2 regions of the Pseudarthrobacter sp. NIBRBAC000502770 genome follow, and region 2 is predicted to be linked to the other one. Evidence: riboswitches for the same ligand, from Rfam matches in the RefSeq annotation. Region 2 holds a riboswitch; the other holds the start of a gene.

Region 1 (7,730 bases), 420 kb from region 2:
GCCGGCACCAGGTTGGCTGCGTCCACCGCACCGGCCAGCGTTTCCCTGGCGTTGTGCAGCGAGGTTCCGGGCAGCATGGCCTCCAGCCCCGCCGGCAGCCGGAGGTTCTGCTGGTAGGACGCGGTCAGGATGGAGCCCAGCACCGCAGTCCCCAGCAGCGATCCCACCTCGTAGCCCGTCTCGGAAATCGCTGCCGCAGCGCCGGATTTCGCCGGCGGGGCCGAGCCGAGGATGAGGTCGTTCGAGATGGTTTCCGCCGTGCCTACGCCCAGCGCCAGGACCAGCAATGCTGCCAGCAGCAGGGGCGGGCCCCCGCCGTCGTTACCGAAGGCCACCATGCTGTAGCCCACGGCACTGAAGGACAGGCCCGCGGCCACGACGTACCCCGGACGCACCTTCCGGACCAGCGGGACCACCACCAGCCCTGCCGTCACTGTGGCTGCCAGGGCCGGGAGCATGGCAATGCCCGCCGCCGACGGTGTCATCCCCTCCAGGAGTTGGAGGTGCTGGGCAAGGAAAAGGATGAACCCGTTGAAGGAAAACAGGGCCAAAACGTTGGCGCTGATGGCCATGCTGAACACCCTGTTGCGGAATAGTGACATGTCCAGCAGCGGGTGCTCCAGCCGGTGCTGGCGCCGCACGAACACAATGCCCATGGCCAGGCCGAAGGCTATGCTTCCCAGCCCGGCCGGCCCCGGACCTTCGGTGGCTACTGACTTTACGCCGTAGACCGCGGGCACCATGACCAGCATGGATAGCAGGACGCTGGGAATGTCCGCTCTTCCCGGCGCGGGATCCCTGGACTCCGGAATGAAGGCCGGCCCCAGCGCCAGCAGGGGCAGCATGAGTGGCACGGCCACCAGGAACACGGCACCCCACCAGAAGTGCTCCACCAGCCATCCACCGAGGATGGGGCCCAGGGCGGCGCCGCCGGAGAATCCGGCAGCCCAGATGGCAATGGCCATCCGCCGGCGGTTGGGCTCCGGGAAAATGTTCCGGATCAGCGACAAGGTGGACGGCATCAGCATGGCGCCGAAGAACCCGAGCGCCGCGCGGCCGGCGATCAGCCACTCCGGGGTGGGCGCGAATGCCGTGGCGGCGGACAGCCCTGCGAAGCCCAGGCTGCCGACGACCAGCAGCCGCCGCCGCCCAATCCGGTCGCCGAGGCTTCCCATTGATACCAGCAGCCCTGCCAGGACCAGTGGATAGGCGTCCACGATCCACAGCAGCTGCAGGCCCGTCGGTTCCAGGGCGCGGGCGATGGCGGGCAGGGCGAAGGTCAGGGCGGTATTGTCCACTGCCACCAGCAGCACGGGAAACATCAGCAGCCCCAACGCGAGCCAATCCCGCCACGGTGGCCGCATGGCGGAGCTGTCCCTTTGTAAGGAGGCCGGGCGAATGGAGGTCGTCATGTAATAACTGTACCGTCTGGACGGTATAGTTTGAAACCGAAGCATTCCTTCTTCCCTGCCGGTGGAGGGCATGATGGAAGGCATGCCCCGAAAGCCTGTAGCCCGTGATGCGGTCCTTGACGCCTTCGAGTCCCTGCTGATCGAAGTGGGGGAGCGCGCTGCAACCCTCGACGCCGTAGCCCGTAAGGCCGGGGTGTCCAAAGGTGGCCTCCTCTACCACTTTCCCAACAAGGAAGCGCTCATCGCCGTGCTGCTGGACCGCCTTGAGGGGTTGGCCAAGGCGGATGCCGACGCGATGGCTTCGGCCAGCGAAGGTGCCGCCGCGTATTTCATCCGTTCCTCTGTCTGGGCGGATACTCCTCTGGACCGGGTCATTGTGGCCGCCACGCGGCTTGCCGAGGTGGCGCATGAGGAGACCCGCCGCCGGTTCGCCGCCATCCAGCAGCGGTGGCTGGACGAGATTGCTGCGGATGTGGGGCCCGGCCTGGCCAGGGCTGTCCTGTATATGGGTGACGGTTTGTACTTCAATGCCATGCTTTCCGTGGGCCCTGCGCCGGAAGGCGGAGCAGCCGCTGACGTGGAGGAACTCCTGGCCGCGTTGGAACGGCTCCGCAGGTAGTTTTCCATTTGCCGGAGGGCTTCTGGCGTAGGACAATGGAGAGTTGTGAGGGCTGTCACCGGCCGTCATGATCCAACAAATGAATAGCCTTTGATCTGCGGCGGGAGAGTTCTGCCGGAAGTACAGGCAGGCGCCGTAGGAGCAAATCCTCCCCAGGAATCTCGCAGGCCCCTGTACCGCCGCGGCGAGGCACCTCTGGAAAGCAGCAGGCAGTTGTCCGGCCTCCCTTGGGGGAAGCGGAACGGCTGTTGTGCTCACCGACGGTGCAAGCGGTTCCTGCGCAGGCAGGCGACGCGGAAACTCTCAGGTCCAATACAGAGCGGGGAGGGACCCGAATAGCTGTGGCGTACCCTGCGCCGCCTGAATAAATGGAGTTCCTTCGTGTCGGTTACCCCAGCCTCCACCACCTTCGTAGACCGCCACATTGGCGCACGCCGCCAGGACGACGTCGACACCATGCTCAAAGCCGTGGGCTACGGCACGGTCGATTCCCTGGTGGACACCGCCGTGCCCAAGGTCATCCGCCAGGACACGGCCCTCCGCCTGCAGGATGCCCTCAGTGAGGTTGAGGTGCTTGCTGAATTGCGCCGGCTGGCCGCCAAGAACAAGACCGCGGTCCAGATGATTGGCCAGGGCTACTACGACACCATCACCCCTGCCGTGATCCGCCGGAACATCCTCGAGGCCCCGGCCTGGTACACCGCCTACACCCCGTACCAGCCCGAAATTTCCCAGGGCCGGCTTGAGGCACTCCTGAACTTCCAGACCATGGTCCAGGACCTGGTGGGCCTGCCCATCGCCAACGCCTCCCTGCTCGATGAAGCCACCGCCGTGGCCGAAGCGGTGCTGCTCATGCGCCGCGCCAACAAGACCAAAGACGCCCACGACGGCAAGACCGTCCTGGACATTGACGTGCTGCCGCAGACCATTGCCATCGTCAAGGGCCGCGCCGAGGCGCTCGGCTTCGAGGTTGAGGTTGCCGACCTGTCCAAGGGCCTCCCTGAAGGTGCGATCAACGGGATCGTGCTCCAGCAGCCCGGCGCCTCAGGCCGGGTCTGGGATCAGTCCGCCACCATTGCGGCGGCGAAGGACCGCGGTGCGCTGGTTACCGTGGCCGCGGACCTGCTGGCCCTGACCCTGATAACGCCTCCGGGCGAGCAGGGCGCCGACATCGCCGTCGGCTCCACGCAGCGTTTCGGGGTGCCGCTGTTCTTCGGCGGGCCGCACGCCGCCTACATGGCCGTCCGCAAGGGCCTGGAGCGTTCGTTGCCCGGCCGCCTGGTGGGCGTGTCCAAGGACGACGCAGGGATGCCCGCGTACCGCCTCGCGCTGCAGACGCGCGAGCAGCACATCCGCCGCGAAAAGGCCACGTCCAACATCTGCACCGCGCAGGCCCTTCTGGCCATCGTCTCCTCCACGTACGCCGTCTACCACGGCCCCGACGGGCTGAAGGCGATCGCGGAAACCGCCCACGGCCACGCGCGAACACTGGCGGCCTCGCTGGCGGGTGCCGGCGTGGAGGTGCTGCACACGAGCTTTTTCGACACCCTGACGGTCCGGGTCCCGGGACGCGCTGCCGCGATTGTCGCCGCCGCCGAAGCACGCGGGATCAACCTGCGGCATATTGATGCCGACACCGTGGGCATTTCCCTGGATGAAACCACGACGCCGGCCATCGTCGCCGAGGTTGCCGACGTCTTTGGCGCCACCGTTGCCGGGATCCGCGGCGAGGGCCAGGGCTTTGGGCTGGAGGCCGCCGTGGAGCGTTCCACCGACTACCTGCAGCACCCGGTCTTCAACACGTACCGGTCCGAAACCCAGCTCCTGCGCTACATCCGGAAGCTGTCGGACCGGGACCTGGCGCTGGACCGCACCATGATCCCGCTGGGCTCGTGCACCATGAAGCTGAACGCCACCGCCGAGATGGAAGCCATCTCCTGGCCGGAGTTTGCCTCCATCCACCCCTTCGCCCCGGACTCCCAGACCGAAGGCTGGCGCGAACTCATCGCGGACCTGGAAGCCGACTTGGCGGAAATCACCGGGTATGACCAGGTGTCCATCCAGCCCAACGCGGGCTCCCAGGGCGAACTGGCCGGGCTGCTGGCTATCCGCGGGTACCACCACTCCCGCGGCGAGCAGCAGCGCAACGTCTGCCTGATCCCGGCCTCGGCCCATGGCACCAACGCTGCCTCCGCCGTCCTGGCCGGCATGAAGGTCGTAGTGGTTGCCACCGCCGCGGACGGCACGATTGATCACGATGACCTGACGGCCAAGATCGAGGCGAACAAGGACGTCCTGTCCTGCATCATGATCACCTACCCGTCCACCCACGGCGTCTACGATGCGGACGTGACCGAGATCTGCGAGGCCGTGCACGCTGCCGGCGGCCAGGTCTACGTTGACGGCGCCAACCTGAACGCCCTGGTGGGCCTGGCCCAGCCGGGCAAGTTCGGCGGGGATGTGTCCCACCTGAACCTGCACAAGACCTTCTGCATCCCGCACGGCGGCGGGGGACCCGGCGTCGGGCCGGTCGCGGCGAAGGCCCACCTGGCACCGTTCATGCCCGGCGACGCGAACAAGGCAGCGCATGAGGAAGGCCACGGGGTAGCCATCTCGGCGTGCCGGTTCGGTTCGGCGGGTGTGCTGCCGATCTCCTGGGCCTACGTGAAGCTCATGGGCGGGGAAGGCCTGACTCAGGCCACCAAGTCCGCGCTGCTGGCGGCCAACTACGTCGCTGCCAGGCTGAACGACTACTTCCCGGTCCTCTACACCGGCGAAGGTGGCCTCGTGGCGCATGAATGCATCCTGGACCTGCGCGAACTCACGGCCAAGACCGGCGTCACCGCCGAGGATGTGGCCAAGCGCCTCATCGACTACGGTTTCCACGCCCCCACCCTGGCGTTCCCGGTGGCCGGCACGCTGATGGTGGAGCCCACCGAGTCCGAGGACCTGGCCGAGATCGACCGCTTCATCGAGGCCATGATCACCATCCGCAAGGAAATTGACCAGGTGGCCAACGGCGACTTCTCTGTCCAGGACTCCCCGCTGCGCAACGCACCCCACACCGCGTCCGCCGTCGTGAACTCCGAATGGACCCGGCAGTACAGCCGCGAACAGGCTGTCTTCCCCGTCCACCACCTCAAGCAGGACAAGTACTTCCCGCCGGTGGGCCGGATCGACGGCGCCGGTGGAGACCGGAACCTGATCTGCTCCTGCCCGCCGCTGTCCGAGTTCGAAAACTAAGGATCCCCCAATGACTGAGAACTACACGGCTCTCTACGAAGAGCACAAGAAGCTGGGCGCTTCCTTCACCGACTTCGGCGGCTGGCAGATGCCGCTCAAGTACAGCTCCGAACTGGCCGAGCACCACGCCGTCCGCAAAGCTGCGGGCCTGTTCGATCTCTCCCACATGGGCGAAGTCTGGGTCACCGGGCGGCAGGCTGCCGCCTTCCTCGACTTTGCCCTGGTGGGAAAGATCTCCGCCATGGCCGTGGGCAAGGCCAAGTACTCGCTGATCTGCAACGAGGACGGCGGCATCATCGACGACCTCATCACCTACCGCCGTCCCGCCGCTGAAGACGGCACCGACGTCTTCCTGGTGGTGCCCAACGCGGGCAACGCCGCAGTGGTGGCGGCAGCCCTTCAGGAACGCGCCGCAGGGTTTGACGTGCTGGTGGAGGACGCCTCGGCCCGTACATCGCTGATCGCGGTGCAGGGCCCCAAGGCCCAGGAACTCCTGTTGCGCCTGGTCCCGGCCGCACAACACTCCCTGGTGGCGGACCTGAAGTACTACGCCGCCGTGGAGGTTCCGTTCCTGGTGGGCGGGGCCGGCAAGGAACTCCTGCTCGCGCGCACCGGGTACACCGGTGAGGACGGGTTCGAGATCTTCGTGGCCAACGATGACGCCCCGGCACTGTGGCAGGCACTGGCCGCCATCGCCGACGACGGGGAGCTGACCCCCGCCGGCCTCGCCTCCCGCGACTCCCTCCGACTGGAAGCGGGGATGCCGCTGTACGGCAACGAACTGTCGCTGCAGGGTGACCCGTTCGCTGCCGGCCTGGGCCCCGTCGTCGCACTCTCCAAGGAGGGCGACTTCGTTGGCAAGGCCGCGCTGGCAGCAAAGAAGGATGCCGGCGCCGGCAGCACCTCCGGCCGCCGCCTCGTGGGCCTCAAAGGCAAGGGCCGCCGCGCAGGCCGGGCCCACTACCCCGTGCTCAAGGACGGGGACAGAGTCGGTGAAGTCACCTCCGGCCAGCCATCGCCCACCCTCGGCTACCCGATCGCCATGGCCTACGTCGACGTCGATTACTCGGCACCCGGCACGGCCTTGGACATCGATCTCCGCGGCAAGGCAGAACCGTTCGAAGTGGTCGACCTCCCGTTCTATCGCCGCGCCAAGTAGCTTTTGGTGCCCCTCCGTGATCACCTTCGCGACGGCGGACCGGACATTTTCACGCCTGCTGCTCCTTCGTCGCTTTGACGCAGGCTTTCGAAAAGTCCGGCTCCGCCGGCCCTTGTGCGCACCCCGCCTTGGTGACGTGCTTGCGGAGTGGGCGGGGCATCCGGCAGCGTGCGTCTAAGGGAGCGTCACGTCCGCTTAGCGGGCGTCTTCGCGACCGAGCACGCGGAGGAATTCGGTCACCGGCCCACCACCCCCGACCACACTGTTTTAGTTAGGAACCAATCGCATGGCCGTTGGAGTCTTTGATCTTTTTTCGATCGGGATTGGCCCGTCGTCTTCGCATACTGTGGGGCCGATGCGGGCTGCTGCTGTGTTCGCTGAGGAGTTGAAGGCCTCGGGGAAACTGGCTGCGGTGGCGGGGTTGCGGGTGGATTTGTATGGGTCGTTGGCCGCGACGGGGCACGGGCATGGGACGATGACGGCGGTCCTGCTGGGCTTGGAGGGGTTCCATCCGGAGTTGATCCTGCCCGAAGAGGTCGAGGAGCGGCTGGCCTCGATCGCGGAGACCGGGGTCCTGAACCTGGCCGGGTCGGTGGCGCTGCCGTATGGGGTGAAGGACATGGTGTTGCGGCCGTTGACGGTGCTGCCGCGGCACACGAACGGGATGACGTTCACGGTCACCGACGCCCAGGGTTCGGTGGTGCACGCGGCGACGTTCTTCTCGGTCGGTGGCGGGTTCATCGTCCGGGAGGGGGAGGAGGACGCGGCGCAGCAGGAACTGGACGCGTCCAAGGACGGGCTGCCGCTGCCGTTCCGGACCGCGGCGGAGTTGTTGGCGCACTGCGCGGTGACCGGGCTGGGCATCGCCGACGTGATGTCCACGAACGAGTTGGCCTCCCGCTCCGGGGAGGAGATCCGTGCCGGGCTGCTGCACATCTGGTCCGTGATGGAGAACTGCGTGCAGACCTCACTCAAACGCGAAGGGGTGCTGCCGGGCGGGTTGAAGGTCCGCCGCCGCGCCCCTGACTGGTACGAGCGGTTGAAGAAGGAAACCGGCCGCCCCGAAGACACCGGCCAGGACGGGCAGGACGGGCGGGACCACTACGACCCACGGTACTGGCAGGAGTGGGTTAACTTGGTGGCGTTGGCCGTGAACGAGGAAAACGCCTCCGGCGGCCGGGTGGTCACCGCGCCCACGAACGGGGCGGCCGGGATCATCCCCGCGGTGTTGTTCTACGCCCTGCATTTCGCCCCGGGCATGGACCAGGCAACCCAGGCGGACCGGGATGATGTGGTG
Region 2 (7,730 bases):
AAGGATGTCCAGCAGTTCCGGAAGGGTCAGGAGCTGTTCGGAGCGTGCCCCGAACGTTTCGGGGATCCGGACGCCTTTCCAGGACGAGAAGTCCAGCTGGCGCAACTCCTCCAGCGTCCGCTCGGCCACCGGACCTGTGCCGTCCGACGTGCGGTCCAGGTTGGCGTCATGGAGCAGGACCACGTGCTGGTCGCGCGTCAGGTGGACGTCGCACTCCACTCCGTCCGCGCCGTCGGCCAGGGCCTGGAGGTAGGCGGCGCGGGTGTGTTCGGCATACGTGCCGCTGGAACCGCGGTGGGCAAAGACCAGCGGCCGCTGCGGCACTGACTCGTCAATTGTCATGGACACACGGTAGCCGACTGGTCCCCGCCTTCAGGGCTAGGCTTGGCACATGCAGGTGAACTCTGAGGCAACCACTGGGCCAACCACGCAGGAAGCACCCGCCGAACCAGCGCGGGAGCCGCGGCCGGGCACTATGGCGGCAGGCGCCGTCGTAAGCCGCCAGCTTGGTGCCGGTGACGCCGAAAAGGTGGCAGCGCTGCGGAAAATGAAGTTGCTGGCGCTAGGCCTGCTGATCGCCATGGCCGTGATCTTTGTCTTCGCGTTCGCCCTGCAGAAGGAGTATCCGTGGCTGCAGTACGTTCGTGCGGCGGCTGAGGGCGGCATGGTGGGCGCACTGGCCGACTGGTTCGCTGTGACGGCCCTGTTCAAGTACCCCATGGGCATCAAGATTCCGCACACCGCCATCATTCCGCGCCGCAAGGACCAGATCGGCGCCTCCCTGGGCGAGTTCGTGGAGACCAACTTCCTCTCCGAGCAGGTGGTCCAGGACAAGCTGGCCAGCGTCAACATTGCCCGCCGGGCAGGTGTTTGGCTGGCAGCGCCCGGTGGCGCCGACCGGGTGGCCAAGGAAGGTGCCGCGGTGATCCGTGGCGCGTTCAAGGTTTTGAATGACGACGACGTCCAGGCCGTCATTGAGGGCATGGTCCGCAAGCATCTCCTCGCTCCGCCGTGGGGGCCGCCGGTGGGCAGGCTGGCGGAGCGGGTCTTCCACGACGGGCACCACCACACGCTGGTGGACCTGCTGGTGGACCGCGCCGCGGACTGGGTGGATGACAACCACGAGACCGTCACCCGTCTGGTGTCCGACCGCTCCCCCACCTGGGTTCCGCAGTTCGTGGACGGCCTGGTGGGCGACAAGGTCTACCTCGAAATCCTCAAGTTCGTGCGCGCGGTACAGGCCGATCCCCGCCACCAGGTGCGCCAGTCGATCGACAAATACCTGAACGACCTCGCCCAGGACCTGCAGCACGATCCGGCGATGATTGCCCGCGCGGAGGACATCAAGGCGCAGGTGTTGGGTGATCCCGAGGTGCGCGAGCTCGCTTCCCGGACCTGGGGCACGGTCAAGAACGCGCTGCTGGGTGCCGTGGATGATCCGGACAGCGAACTCACCATCAAGTTCAAGGCCGCGGTGCGCGACTTTGGGTCACGGCTCGTGGACGACCCCGAACTGGCCGGGAAGGTCAACGCATGGATCGGTGACGCCGCCGGGTACTTGGTCCGCACCTACCGTTCGGACATCGCCGGCGTTATTACGGACACCGTGGCGCGGTGGGATGCCGAGGAAACCTCGCAGAAGATCGAGCTCCAGGTAGGCAAGGACCTGCAGTTCATCCGCATTAACGGCACCGTGGTGGGGTCCCTGGCCGGGCTGGCGATCTTCACGGTGGCGCAACTGATTTTTGGGTAGCCCCTTCGGGATCTTTCGCTGCGCAAATTCCTTTTCGTGCCGCATATTCGGGGTGCGGGGAGGAGCCTGCGCAGCGGGAATGCGTACGACGACGGCACGCGGCTTTGGTGCTCACTGGCAGCCGGTCAGAATGTCAGTGGGTCGCGCGATGATGTCGGTATGGGAAACAGCACGGACCGGGCAGCGATATCGGAAGGTATTGGCGTCTCTGTTGCTGCCCTGGATGCGCTGGAGCGGGAGGACGCTTTCCTGGCTACCGGGGTCGGCGTTGGTGCTGGTGTTGACGTGTTGCAGCGGCGGTATGAGATCCGGTTGGAACGGCTGGAGCTCACTGCTTGCCTGGAGGCGCAGCTGGCGGCGATGAAAGCGCGGTACGCTGCCGAGGCCGTCGGGTTTCAGGAGGCCATGACCCCGGCTGACGCGTCCGTGGAGGACCGCACCTACGCGGAGATGTCGGCCGTGGAGGAAATTGCCGGGGTTTTGACCATCAGCTCCGGGGCCGCGGCCGCGTTCGTGGACCAGTCCCGGCGGATCTGTTCCCTGCCGCCGGTGTTCGAGGCCTTGGCTGGAGGTGCGGTGTCGTGGCAACACGCGAAGGTCGTAGCGGACGAGACCGAGGGGTTGACCTCTGCCGGAGCTGCAGGTTTGGTGGCGCATTTCTTCGACCCTGACGCCCCAAACCCGGCCCGTGGCGCGGCCCCCGGTGACCTGGTCCCGTCCCGGTTCCGGGCCAAGGTCCGGGGCTGGCGGGAACGCCATCATCCGGAATCGATCGAGAAGCGCCATGTCAAGGGTTTGGCGGATCGTCGGATGGAGTACACCCCGGACCGGGACGGCATGGCCTGGATCTCCCTCTACCTTCCCGGCGATACCGCGTGCGCCATCTGGAACCGGACCACCGCCACCGCCCGCGGCCTCCAGGGCCCCAACGAACCCCGCACGCTCACCCAGCTCCGCCCCGACATCGCCGCCAGCCTCCTCCTCGGCGCCGGTATGACGCCCAGCGCCGAGGAAACCGCCGCCGGCGCCGGCGAAGACGTGCTCGATCCCAGCGCCCCGGGCACACAGGGTTCGGTCACACAAGCTGTCACAGGGATCGGTAAGGTCCCCACCCCGCGGGCCGACGTGCTGGTCACCGTGCCGGTATTCGCGCTTCTCGGCCTCACCGACGAACCAGCAGTCGTCGATGGTTTCGGCCCGATCCCGGCGTCCATGGCCCGGAAACTCGTCGCTGGTGGGGCGGAGTCGTTCTACCGGGTCCTCGTCGACCCGCGGGACGGGGCGCCCCTGGAAATCGGCAGGAAAAACTACCGGCTGACGAGGTCCATCAAACACTGGATCAGGCTGCGCGATGCCCAATGCACGTTCCCCGGCTGCACCAACAAGACCCCCGACAACGAGACAGACCACCTCACCGCCTGGGAACACGGTGGCACCACCAACGTCAGCAACCTGGCCCAGCTCTGCCGTAAGCATCATCGGCTCAAACACCACAGCCAATGGACCCCCGGCCGGGCCACAAGCAAGGACCCACCGGGCTGGACCTCACCCACCGGGCGCCACTACAACCCCGACCAGCAGGATTCAGAACCAACCCACTGGCCACCGGGAAGCCTGCCACCGCCACTTCAATGGGCCGTGCCCGGTGAATGCCGGGCCGGGCGGCCAGCCTCGAGAACCTCCCGCAGTAGGAACCCGACGACGAAGCGTCAATAGACCCCAGCGACCTCTCCCCCGACGATCCACTCTGGGCCGAACTCCTCGCGACGCCATTAGTGCCGTCGGGATGATGCGAGCCCTGGACAGTACAACGGTCGGTAATCAGTGGGCCCCTGGTCCAACGGTCGGCAGTCCTTGATTAACCACTGCCTGAGCTAGAAGTCGTTGGGTCCTGAATCGCTGGGTGAGAAGCGCAACTCCGCCTTCTACGCGAAGGCCTCCAGCTCCACGCCTACGGCCTCAAGACCTGCCCGGATGCGGGACGCCGCCTCCAAGGCTGCGGGGCTGCCGCCGGGCAGCCGCAGGGAGTCCGGCTGGATCCGGACCACCGAACCGTCAACCGCCACCACTTCGCCTTTTGTTGCCAACCGCACGGCCCGCTCAACGATCGTGTCGACGTCGTTCAACACGGCGTCTTCCCCGGACAGCGGCACCAAGGTTCCGTCTGCAAAGTAGGCACGGTCGGCGTAGGCCTCGGTGAAAACAGGGTGGCCGGCCTCCTTGGCCTGCTTCAACAGCTCCGAGCGGGGGAATCCGAGGATGGGCAGCCCCGGATCATAGGCGTTCACGGCCGCCACGAGCGCGGAAGCCTGCTCGGCGTCGTGGATCACCGCGTCATACAGCGCACCGTGCGGTTTCACGTAGTCCACCGAGGCACCCACGGCGTGCGCGACGCCGTCGAGCGCGCCCAGCTGGTACAGCACGTCGCCGAAAAGCTCGTCAAAGCTCATGTCCAGCGAGCGGCGGCCAAAACCGGCCATGTCGCGGTAGCCGAGGTGCGCACCCACGGTGACGTCCAGTTCGTAGGCGGCCCGGCAACTGTCCAGCATGGTGACGGGGTCGCCCGCGTGGAGGCCGCACGCGACGTTGGCGCTGGTGGCCAGCTGGAACATCGCCGGATCGCCTCCCGTGGTCCAGGAACCGAATGATTGGCCTACGTCAGCGTTGAGATCCAAGGATGTTGCCTTCCAGGGTCAGGTTGTCCGGCCCGGCAGCCGCGGTCAGCTCCCCGGGGATGGTGTCCGGCATGGGTCCGAACGCCTCCCGGGCGTTCTTGGCCACTGCACGGCCCATCACGAGGTTACCGGCTCCGCCCACAACCGCCCCTATGCCGAAGGGCAAGGCCCGTCCGAACAGCGCGGTGCCCTGCCGCTTGAGCAGGTTCTTGAGGAAGGCGTTCTGGATCCGCTTCCGGACGCTGCCGAATCCCGGGATCGAGGACCTGGACAGCACGTTTCCCCAGACGTCCGCGGGCTTTGCTCCGCCGGCCGCCTGACCGCTCAGGGTTCCCAGCAGGGCAGTTCCTTCCTCGCCCAGCATGATGGCCATGACCATGGTGCCGGCTTTCTCCGGGTTGGTGAGGCGAATGCCGTGGAGCTCGGCCAGCGACGTCGCATAGAGGGCTGTCGCCTCCAGGAAGCCAACCGTCGCGGCCGCAGATAGTCCCAGCGACGCGACGGTACCCACGCCCGGGACGACGGCGGTGGCGCCCACCAAGGCACCTCCGCCGGCCACCGCCCTAAGGTAGTCACGCTCCGCGATGTCTGCGAGCTGCGCTGCGGTAGCCCGCGGATGCTTCTTCTGGAGCCGGCGGATATAGGCCACCACCAAGGGCCGCTGGATCTGCACTGCCTTCAGGAGCATGTTGTGGACGCCGGGCTTGGGCTTGCCCTCGGCATCGAACATTGCGTTATGGGCGGTTTCCTGTGCGATTCGTACTGCGGGATTGCTGCGCCTGGCCATGGTCACCTTCATTCAAATCGACCTGCAGCGGGTGGGCTGCCGTGCTTATCCATCCTATGTGGACAAACACTAAGCATGCTGAACTTTCCGGCCGGCACTTGGTTCTTCCCCGCCGCTCTTCCCTAGCTGCCGGTGCCCGCCAGGTTGTTGAACGTGTACAGGTGCACCCCCTCCACCACCCCGCCGCCCTCCAGCTCCGCAAGGATCGCCTGCGGTGAGTAGAGGCCGCCCTTGAGCAGGCGGCGGCCGAGCGGGCCCCTGCGATTCAGGAATTTGAGGGAGGGGCCCACCCCGATTTTCAGTGCGGCGCGGATGAGCTGCTCCCGGGGAACGGCGCCGGGAACTCCGGCCCAGACAGGGAGCCGCACCCCTTCCCGGCGGAGCATTTCTGCGTACCACTGGATGCGGGAGGCCGAGAAGCACAGCTGCGTCACCACGGATGAGGCCAGATGCTGCTTTTCCAGCAACGCATCAAGCATGTGCAGCTCGCCGTGGCCGGGATGGCCTTCCGGGTAGCCCGCCACACCGGCCCGGATGGTGCCGCCGGACAGCTCGGCGAGGTCCTCCAGCAGCGGAAGGCTGCTGTCATAGGGCCCGGCGGGCTCCCCTGCGTCACCGCCGACGGCGAATACTTCGGTGATCCCGGCATCGTGGCAGTTCCGGACCACACCGGCCAGCTGCCCACGGCTTTCGATGCTCCGTGCGGCCAGGTGCGGGACAACCTCGAAGCCGAGGTAGGCAAGCTCGATGGCTGTCCGGATGGTCGGCCCCACACCTTGGCGCGGCAGGCAGGTCACCGTCAGGGCCGTGCCGGCGGGAGCGTGTGCCTGGACGAGGGCGGCAACATCCTCGGTGGGATTGATCTGCATCCGGACGGGCAGCGCTGCCCCGGAACCGGAGGCCTGTCCTGCCGCGGGGATCGATGCGGCGGCTGGTGCCATGAGGGATTGAATCGTCATGAGGAACTCCAGGATTGGCCGGCCACGGGTGGCTCGGCATGGATCGGGTCCCTCCCCGCTCTGTATTGGACCTGAGAGATTCCGCAAACCCAGCCAGGGCCTGCTTGCACCGTCGGTGAGTACTGCCGGAGCAGCACTGCTTTCCAGAGTCGCCTCGCCGTGACGGTACATGGGCCTGAGAGATTCCTGGGGAGGATTTGCTCCTACGGCGCCTGCCCGGTGATGGCCGGGAGAACTCTCCCGCCACAGCTCGAAAGGCTGTATTCAAATGTGGTGCCACGGCGGCCGGCGCCTGCCCCTCCGCCTGGGAGGAGTGCAGCGCCGGCCGCGTGGATGGGCCTGCAACTAGCGGAGGATGACCGTCCGGTTGCCGGAGAGGACTATCCGCCCTTCAGCGTGCCAGCGGACGGCATTCGTGAGCGCCTTGCATTCGGCGTCGCGGCCAACCGTGACCAGGTCTGAAGCGGAATACGTGTGGTCCACCTCGATGACCTGCTGCGAAATGATGGGCCCCTCGTCCAGCTCCGAGTTCACGTAGTGGGCAGTGGCGCCCACTGTCTTGACGCCGCGTTCGTACGCCTGGTGGTACGGCTTTGCGCCCTTGAAGCTGGGCAGGAACGAGTGGTGGATGTTGATGGCCTTGCCGCTGAGGCGCGTAGTGGCTTCATCGCTGAGCACCTGCATGTAGCGGGCCAGCACCACCAGTTCCACTGCGTACTGGTCCACCAGTTCCAGCAGGCGCCCCTCAGCTTCCGCCTTGGTATCGGGCGTGACCGGGATGTGGTGGAACGGGACACCGTGCCACGCGGCAAGGGGTTCCAGGTCCGGGTGGTTGGACACCACGGCGGCAATCCGGACGGGCAACTCACCGCTGCGGGCGCGGAACAGGAGGTCGTTGAGGCAGTGGTCGTATTTGGACACCATGACCAGGATGGGCTGCTTGCGGCCGTGGCGTTCGAGGCGCCAGTCCATCTGCCACTCCCGGGCCACCTGCTCGAAACCGGTCCGGAGGTGGTCGAGTTCCAGCTCTACCTGGGCGGTGACGTGGATCCGCATGAAGAACCTGCCGCTCGCGCGGTCCCCGAACTGCTTGATGTCCACGATGTAGCATACCTGCTCGAGCAGGTAGGCCGCCACCGCCTGGACGATGCCGAGCGCATCCGGGCAATGGAATGTCAGGACGAATTCCTTGCCCGTTTCCGGAGCCACGGCCTGGCGCTGCCCGGCCGCGGCCGTGCTGCCCTGCGACATGCGGGCTTCCGTGCCGATCACCGCTTGACCCGCTCTTCCCCCGCTTCTGCGGCGGCAACCTGACGGGCGGCCTGGCCGGATGCGGCGTCGGTGAAGTCCTGGTCTGCCTGCAGTTCAGCCTGGAACGCGGCGAATCGGGCCTGGTGTGCGGGCCGGCGGCGGAGGACGAACCATGCGGCGCCCAGCAGGATGAACCAGACCGGCGTGACCAGCAGGGCCAGCAGGGTGTCCGGCTGGGTGGTGAGGGTCCAGATCACGAAAGCGAAGAAGGCGAAGACCACCCAGACCATGGCAACACCGCCGGG

What was found. A riboswitch is a leader RNA that binds a small molecule or an ion and turns the genes downstream of it on or off. The one in region 2 is predicted to bind glycine.
Region 1: it holds a riboswitch for glycine, as region 2 does, so the genes downstream of both, gcvP (aminomethyl-transferring glycine dehydrogenase) here and NIBR502770_RS20115 (methylenetetrahydrofolate reductase) in region 2, are expected to answer to the same signal.

What each region holds. Positions count from the first base shown of each region.
Region 1 covers NZ_CP041198.1:246,209-253,938, forward strand. The annotation lists gene NIBR502770_RS01540 (MFS transporter) at 1-1,412, opposite strand, end outside; gene NIBR502770_RS01545 (TetR/AcrR family transcriptional regulator) at 1,495-2,031, shown strand; glycine riboswitch at 2,123-2,220, shown strand; gene gcvP (aminomethyl-transferring glycine dehydrogenase) at 2,413-5,274, shown strand; gene gcvT (glycine cleavage system aminomethyltransferase GcvT) at 5,285-6,433, shown strand; gene NIBR502770_RS01560 (L-serine ammonia-lyase) at 6,720-7,730, shown strand, end outside.
Region 2 covers NZ_CP041198.1:4,226,430-4,234,159, reverse strand. The annotation lists gene NIBR502770_RS20140 (glycerophosphodiester phosphodiesterase family protein) at 1-342, opposite strand, end outside; gene NIBR502770_RS20135 (DUF445 domain-containing protein) at 476-1,753, shown strand; gene NIBR502770_RS20130 (HNH endonuclease signature motif containing protein) at 1,913-3,469, shown strand; gene NIBR502770_RS20125 (LamB/YcsF family protein) at 3,679-4,428, opposite strand; gene NIBR502770_RS20120 (hypothetical protein) at 4,412-5,215, opposite strand; gene NIBR502770_RS20115 (methylenetetrahydrofolate reductase) at 5,338-6,174, opposite strand; glycine riboswitch at 6,328-6,427, opposite strand; gene purU (formyltetrahydrofolate deformylase) at 6,520-7,425, opposite strand; gene cycA (D-serine/D-alanine/glycine transporter) at 7,443-7,730, opposite strand, start outside.